Regions from separate parts of the Cellulomonas sp. P2_B4 genome, predicted to be linked through region 2. Evidence: riboswitches for the same ligand, from Rfam matches in the RefSeq annotation. Region 2 holds a riboswitch; the other holds the start of a gene.
The links. Region 2 has a riboswitch for S-adenosylmethionine ahead of AC1DZC_RS08685 (DUF1737 domain-containing protein). Riboswitches for the same ligand answer to the same signal wherever they lie in the genome.
Positions count from the first base shown of each region.

Region 1: it holds a riboswitch for S-adenosylmethionine, as region 2 does, so the genes downstream of both, AC1DZC_RS17015 (methylenetetrahydrofolate reductase) here and AC1DZC_RS08685 (DUF1737 domain-containing protein) in region 2, are expected to answer to the same signal.

Region 1 is NZ_JBFUDI010000011.1:92,762-95,966, forward strand. Features, by position in the region: gene AC1DZC_RS17000 (TetR/AcrR family transcriptional regulator) at 1-443, shown strand, start outside; gene AC1DZC_RS17005 (DNA-3-methyladenine glycosylase I) at 440-1,039, shown strand; gene AC1DZC_RS17010 (hypothetical protein) at 1,232-1,447, shown strand; SAM riboswitch class I at 1,523-1,617, shown strand; gene AC1DZC_RS17015 (methylenetetrahydrofolate reductase) at 1,667-2,704, shown strand; gene metE (5-methyltetrahydropteroyltriglutamate--homocysteine S-methyltransferase) at 2,711-3,205, shown strand, end outside.
Region 2 is NZ_JBFUDI010000004.1:165,952-169,156, forward strand. Features, by position in the region: gene AC1DZC_RS08675 (O-succinylhomoserine sulfhydrylase) at 1-761, opposite strand, end outside; gene AC1DZC_RS08680 (rhodanese-like domain-containing protein) at 758-1,177, opposite strand; partial or broken gene AC1DZC_RS08685 (DUF1737 domain-containing protein) at 1,204-1,383, opposite strand; SAM riboswitch class I at 1,377-1,478, opposite strand; SAM riboswitch class IV at 1,597-1,711, shown strand; gene AC1DZC_RS08690 (aminotransferase class V-fold PLP-dependent enzyme) at 1,751-3,145, shown strand.

The DNA of each region.
Region 1 (3,205 bases), on a different contig from region 2:
TCGGCCCGGGGCGGCTCTCCTGGATGGAGGGCATGCTCGCGGCGCTCGAGGACACCCCGCTGACCGAGTCGCAGAAGGTCGGCGCCATCGGCGTGCTCTCCACGCATGCGCTCGACCAGCTGCGGGTCAGCGAGCAGCTGTCGGCGCAGGCACGCACCGCGGCGGTCGGCCCCACGGAGGGCGACGCACCCGACCTGGGCACGCTCATCGGCATCCTCGCGACGCCCGCCTCGCACCCCGCGCTGCTGCGCGCCGTCGACGCCGGCGGCTTCGTCTGGGACCCGCTCGACGAGGACACCCTCGACTTCGGCACGCAGCTGATCCTCGACGGCATCGAGCGGCTGATCGTCGTCGCGTCGAGCCGACCCCAGCCCTCGCTCGACCGAGCGGCTCCGCATCCGGCCGGTCCGGTGTCGGACGGAGGAGACAGACTCGGGGCATGACGCTCCCCGACGCACTTCCCGAGCCTCGGCCGGACTCGAACATCGGCCGCTGCTTCGGCGACGGCAACCCGCTCTACGAGAAGTACCACGACGAGGAGTGGGGCAAGCCGGTCCACGGCGAGAACGCGCTCTTCGAGCGGTTCGCGCTCGAGGGCTTCCAGTCCGGGCTCGCCTGGATCACGGTCCTGCGCAAGCGGCCCGCGTTCCGGGCGGCGTTCGCCGACTTCGACCCGGAGGTCGTGGCCGAGTTCGGCGACGACGACGTCGCGCGGCTGATGGCCGACGCGTCGATCGTGCGCAACCTCGCCAAGATCGAGGCCACCATCGCGAACGGCCGGGCGCTGCGCGCGCTGCACGCGGACGGCGGCTCCCTCGACGCGGTCCTGTGGTCGCACGCCCCCGACCGCTCCGGCTGGACGCGTCCCGCCACGTGGACGGACGTCCCGGCCATCACCCCCGAGTCCAAGGCCCTCGCCAAGGAGCTCAAGTCGCTCGGTTTCCGGTTCGTCGGACCCACCACCGCGTACGCCGCCATGCAGGCCTGCGGGGTGGTGGACGACCACCTGGCCACGTGTCCGAGCGCCCAGGGCGCCTAGCCGAGGCTCCGGACCCCCCGCGCCCCTAGAGATGGACGCCTGACCAGGCAGAACGCACTGGTACGCCCGGGTGAAGCACTGGACGACGGGGTCCTGGGCGTGCTGTGGCGCCGGGTGAGATCGATACTCCTGCCGGGTGACGCTCCCGAACCCATCTCGGCAGGTGAGAACCAGCCGACTATCGTGCCGAGAGTGGCAGACGTCTTCGAACCCGACGGGCGGCACGACGACGTGCGCGCCGCGGCCGATGCGTTGACGGGAACCCCGGCACCGGACGTGGACATCCTCGCCGCGGTGCAGGACGGGCTGCGGCTCGTCCCGGCCGGCTCGCCCACCTCGTGGTTCGACGTCCCGCAGCAGCGCCGCGGGCGCGACGACAACACCCTCGGGGGACGCCGCGGGGTCTGATCGCTCCCCGGGACAGTCTCGTCTCACCCATCGAGCATGGTTGCCCACCATGTGGTCGGCGGTCTACGATCGCGCCTACCATCCAGAGCGGCCGAGAGACCTGGCTCGACGACGCCGCAGCAACCCCCCTCTTGCGAGGGTGTGGGTGCTTCCGCCAGGGACGATGGAGTGAACCCAGATGTCCCCGAACGACCGTTGCCCCACCCCGCAGGCGTGCCCGTGAGCGCCGCGACGCTGGAACCGCGCACGCCCGGGCTGCACGTCGCCCCGGCCGCGCGCCCCCACGCCGCCAACGACCGGCCGACCATCTCCTTCGAGCTCTTCCCGCCGCGCAACCCCGACGCCGCGCCGCGCCTGTGGGCGACCATCCAGGCGCTCGAGTCGGTGCACCCGGACTTCGTCTCGGTCACCTACGGCGCCTCGGGCAAGACGCGCGTCACCACCCGGCAGCTGGTCCGCCGGCTGCTGCGGGAGACGACGCTCAACCCGATCGCCCACCTGACCTGCGTCGGCACCTCCCGCGAGGAGATCACGACGATCGTCGAGGAGTTCCTCGACGAGGGCGTCCGCTCGTTCCTGGCGCTGCGCGGCGACCCGCCCGTCGACCAGCAGGACTGGGTGGCCCACCCGGACGGCCTGCAGACCGCCGGCGAGCTGGTGGAGCTGCTGCGCCAGATCGAGGCGCAGCGCTGCGCGGACAGCCCGTCGCAGGCGGTGCGCGCGCGCGTCCGACCGCTGTCGGTCGCGGTCGCGGCCTTCCCGCGCGGCAACCACGCCACCGGCGGCACCCGCGCCCAGGACGTCGCCTCGCTGCTGGCCAAGCAGGAGGCGGGTGCCGACTTCGCCATCACGCAGGTGTTCTTCGACGCCGACGACTACCTCGGGATCGTCGCCGACGCGCGCGACGCCGGGGTCACCATCCCGATCATCCCGGGCATCATCCCGACCACCGACCCCGCCCGCCTGCACCGCGTGCAGGAGCTCACCGGGGTCCCGGTGCCTGAGAGACTGTTCGACCTGCTCGGCTCCGCCGACGACGAGCTCGACCGCCACCGCCGGGGCATCCGCGCGAGCGTCGACCTGGTCAACGGCGTCCTGGACGGCGGGGCTCCCGGCGTCCACCTCTACACGTTCAACCAGCACCATGCCGTACTTGACCTGCTCGAGGGTGCACACCTCGACGGCGGAGCTCGGACAGCTCCCGACCTGGCCAGCGGGCCGCAGGTCACGGCAACCGCCCGACCCTCGAGGGACTGAAATACCATGACCAAGATCCAGTTTCCGGCACAGTTCCCCGCCGGCTCCGTGCTCGGCTACCCCCGGATCGGCCCGCGCCGCGAGCTGAAGAAGGCCATCGAGTCCTTCTGGGCGGGCAAGTCGTCCGCCGACGAGGTCGAGGCCGTCGCCGCCGACCTGCGCCGCCGGACCCGGACGCGTCTGGCTGAGCTCGGCCTGGCGACCGACGTGCCCGCGATCCCGAGCGCGTTCTCGTTCTACGACCACGTGCTCGACGCGACGGCCGTCGTGGGCGCCGTGCCCGCACGCTTCGCCGACCTGGTGGCCGCCGACGGCACGCTCGACCTGGCCGGCTACTCGACCGTGGCGCGCGGTCGCGGCGACGACCTGCCGCTCGAGATGACCAAGTGGTTCGACACCAACTACCACTACCTGGTCCCCGAGATCGGCCCCGAGACCACGTTCCGCTACGCGAGCGACCGCCCCGTGCGGGAGTTCAAGGAGGCCCTGGCCGACGGCGTC
Region 2 (3,205 bases):
GTGTTCCGGATGAGCGTCTGCACGGGTCCGTGGATGTACTCCTCCGACCCCAGGATCGCGCCACCGAGCACGCGGCCCTGGCCGTCGATGTGCTTGGTCGCCGAGTAGACGATGACGTCGGCGCCGAAGTCGAGCGGCTTCGAGAGGACGGGCGTCGCGAAGACGTTGTCGACGATCACGATCGCGCCCGCGGCGTGCGCGAGCGTCGTGACCGCCGCGATGTCGACCAGGTCCTGCATCGGGTTGGACGGCGTCTCGAAGAACACGACGTCGGCCGGCGTCGAGAGCGCCGCCTCCCACTGCGCGAGGTCGTGCCCGTCGACGTAGTCGGTGGTCACACCCCACTGGGCGAAGACCTCCTCGAAGAGCACGACCGTGGACCCGAACAGGGCCCGGGCCGCGACGACGCGCGAGCCCGACTTGGCGACCGCCGCGATCGCGGTGAACACCGCGGACATCCCGCTGGCGGTGGCGAACGCCGCCTCGGCGCCCTCGAGCAGCCGCAGCCGCTCCTCGAACGTCGAGACCGTCGGGTTGTTGTAGCGCGAGTACAGGAACCGGTCGTACTCGCCCGCGAACGCGGACTCGGCCTGAGCGGCGTCGTCGTAGACGTAGCCCTGCGTCAGGAAGAGCGCCTCGGACATCTCCTGGAACTGCGAGCGCACGAGCCCGCCGCGCACGGCGAGGGTGTCCGGCCGCAGCGTCCCGCGCTCGACCCGCTTCTCGTCCCAGTCGCCGGGACCCGGCACCCGGGGGCTCACCGCTGCCGCCACGGCAGGCCGGCCGCGCGCCAGCCCGAGTGCCCGCGGTGCCCGTCGGCACCCACGTCGCCCTCGAAGCCCTCGAGGACGTTGTACGCCGGACCGAGTCCCGCGGCCGTCGCGGCGTTCGCGGCGTGCACCGAGCGGACGCCCGAGCGGCACAGGAACACGATCGGCCGGCCGTCGCCCGGAGTGAGCCCGAGCTCGCCGAGCTGCTTGAGGAACTGCGGGTTCGGGCGTCCCGACGGGTACGAGACCCACTCGACCAGCGCGGAGCGGCCGCCGATCGACGCGGCGTCGGGGATGCCGACGTAGGCCCACTCAGCGTCGGTGCGCACGTCGACCAGCAGCGCGTCGCCGTCGGACGCCAGGAGGTCCCAGGCCTGCTGGGGGGTCAGGTCGCCGGCGTAGCTCATACGGGCCTCGTCTCGTGGGTCGCGTTGCTCGGAAGGATGACGGCCTGCGCGACGATCACACGCTCGCCGTCGTAGGTCGCGGCCGGGCCGCCGTGCAGCACGTAGCCGTCGGCCAGGGCCTCCGAGACGCGCTCGCAGAAGGCGATGTCGTCGGTGCCGCTGAGCAGCCGGTACCTGAGTCGTTCTGTCACGTGCGCAGCCTCCATCGGTCCTGGCGGTAGCACCCTCGTCCGTGCACTGTCGTGCACGCGGGTTGCTGCGGCGTCGTCGAGCCAGATCTCTCGGCCGCTCTGGATGGTGCCGGTGATGCTAGTGCGGGCGTCGGACGGAATCCAACTGGTGGAATCGAAGTCTTGCGATCCGAGACGAATCCGATCGTGCGTTGACACGTGCGCGGCGGGACGGGGACCCTCTTCTCAGGTCATGAGCGCCAGCGTCAAGCCCCGGCTCGCTGGCCGGCAACCCTCCTCCGCGGTGGGGTGCCCCGGGTGACGACCTGGCCGAGTTCCGTCCGGGGCTCGGCAAGCGCGGGGTCCACCGACGGCGGTGCCCCCTCTGTGTCGGAGGACCATCATGACCACAACTGCCGAGCGCCTCTCGTGTGTGGACGTCGACGCGGTGAGCGAGCTGCTCCCCGTCGTCGGCGGCAACACCACGGTGCCCCTCGTCGACGGCACGCAGCGCGTCTACGCCAACCTCGACTACGCCGCGTCCGCGCCCGCCCTCGAGGCGGTCGCCGCGCGTGTCACCGAGGTCCTGCCGCTGTACGCGTCCGTGCACCGCGGCGCCGGGTATCTGTCGCAGGTGTCCACCGCCCTGTACGAGTCGTCGCGCCAGACGATCGCGCGGTTCGTGGACGCGCGTCCCGACGACGTCGCGATCATCACCCGCAACACCACCGACTCGCTCAACCTCCTGGCCCGGGTCGTCCCGAGCGGGTCCCGGGTGCTGGTGCTGGACATCGAGCACCACGCCAACCTGCTGCCCTGGGTGCACTCCGCGGACGGGCACGGCCACTCGACCACCATCCTGCCGATCGCCCGCACGGTCGCCGAGACGCTGTCCAGGCTTCGCGACGAGCTCGCGCGCCGGCACTACGCGCTCCTGACCGTCACCGGCGCCTCCAACGTCACCGGTGAGTCGCTGCCGCTCGACGAGGTCATCGCCCTCGCGCACGCCGAGGGCACCCGCGTCGCCGTCGACGGCGCCCAGCTGGTGCCGCACCGCGGGTTCTCGCTCGCGGCCTCCGACGCCGACTACATCGCGTTCTCGGGCCACAAGACGTACGCACCGTTCGGGGCCGGCGCCCTGGTCGGACGTCGCGACTGGCTCGACGCAGGTGCGCCGTACCTCGCAGGGGGAGGTGCGGTGCGCGACGTGCGCACGGACCGGACCGTGTGGCAGCCCGCACCTGCCCGGCACGAGGCCGGCTCGCCCAACGTCATCGGCGCCATCGCGCTCGCGGAGGCGTGCGACCAGCTCGCGGCCCTCCCGCCCGGTGCGCTGCACGCCCACGAGGACGCCCTGCGTGCCCGGCTCGTCGCGGGCCTGTCCGCCATCGACGGCGTCGAGATCGCGCGCATCTGGCCCGACTCCGCCCCGCCCGTCGGCGTCCTGACCTTCACCGTGCCGGGCCACAACCCCGGCCTGGTCGCCGCCTACCTGTCGGCCGAGCACGGGATCGGCGTCCGTGACGGCCGCTTCTGCGCCCACCCGCTCCTCGCGCACCTGAACGCCTCCGACGGTGCGATCCGCGCGTCCGTCGGCGTCGGCACGACGAGCGAGGCCGTCGACCGGCTGGTCACCGCCCTGACGCAGTACCTCGCCGACGGTCCCGCGTCCGGCTACGAGATCGTCGACGGCTGCTGGGCGGTCGTCGAGGACACCCGCCCGCTCGTCGCCGTCCACGGCCTGGACCACCTGGCCGCCACGGCCGCGGCCGCCTGCGGCCCGGCCCTGGACGACTGACGCAGGCTCGGCGCCACCGGCGGTAACCGTTCCGGACTCGGCGAACGCGGCACTTCCTGT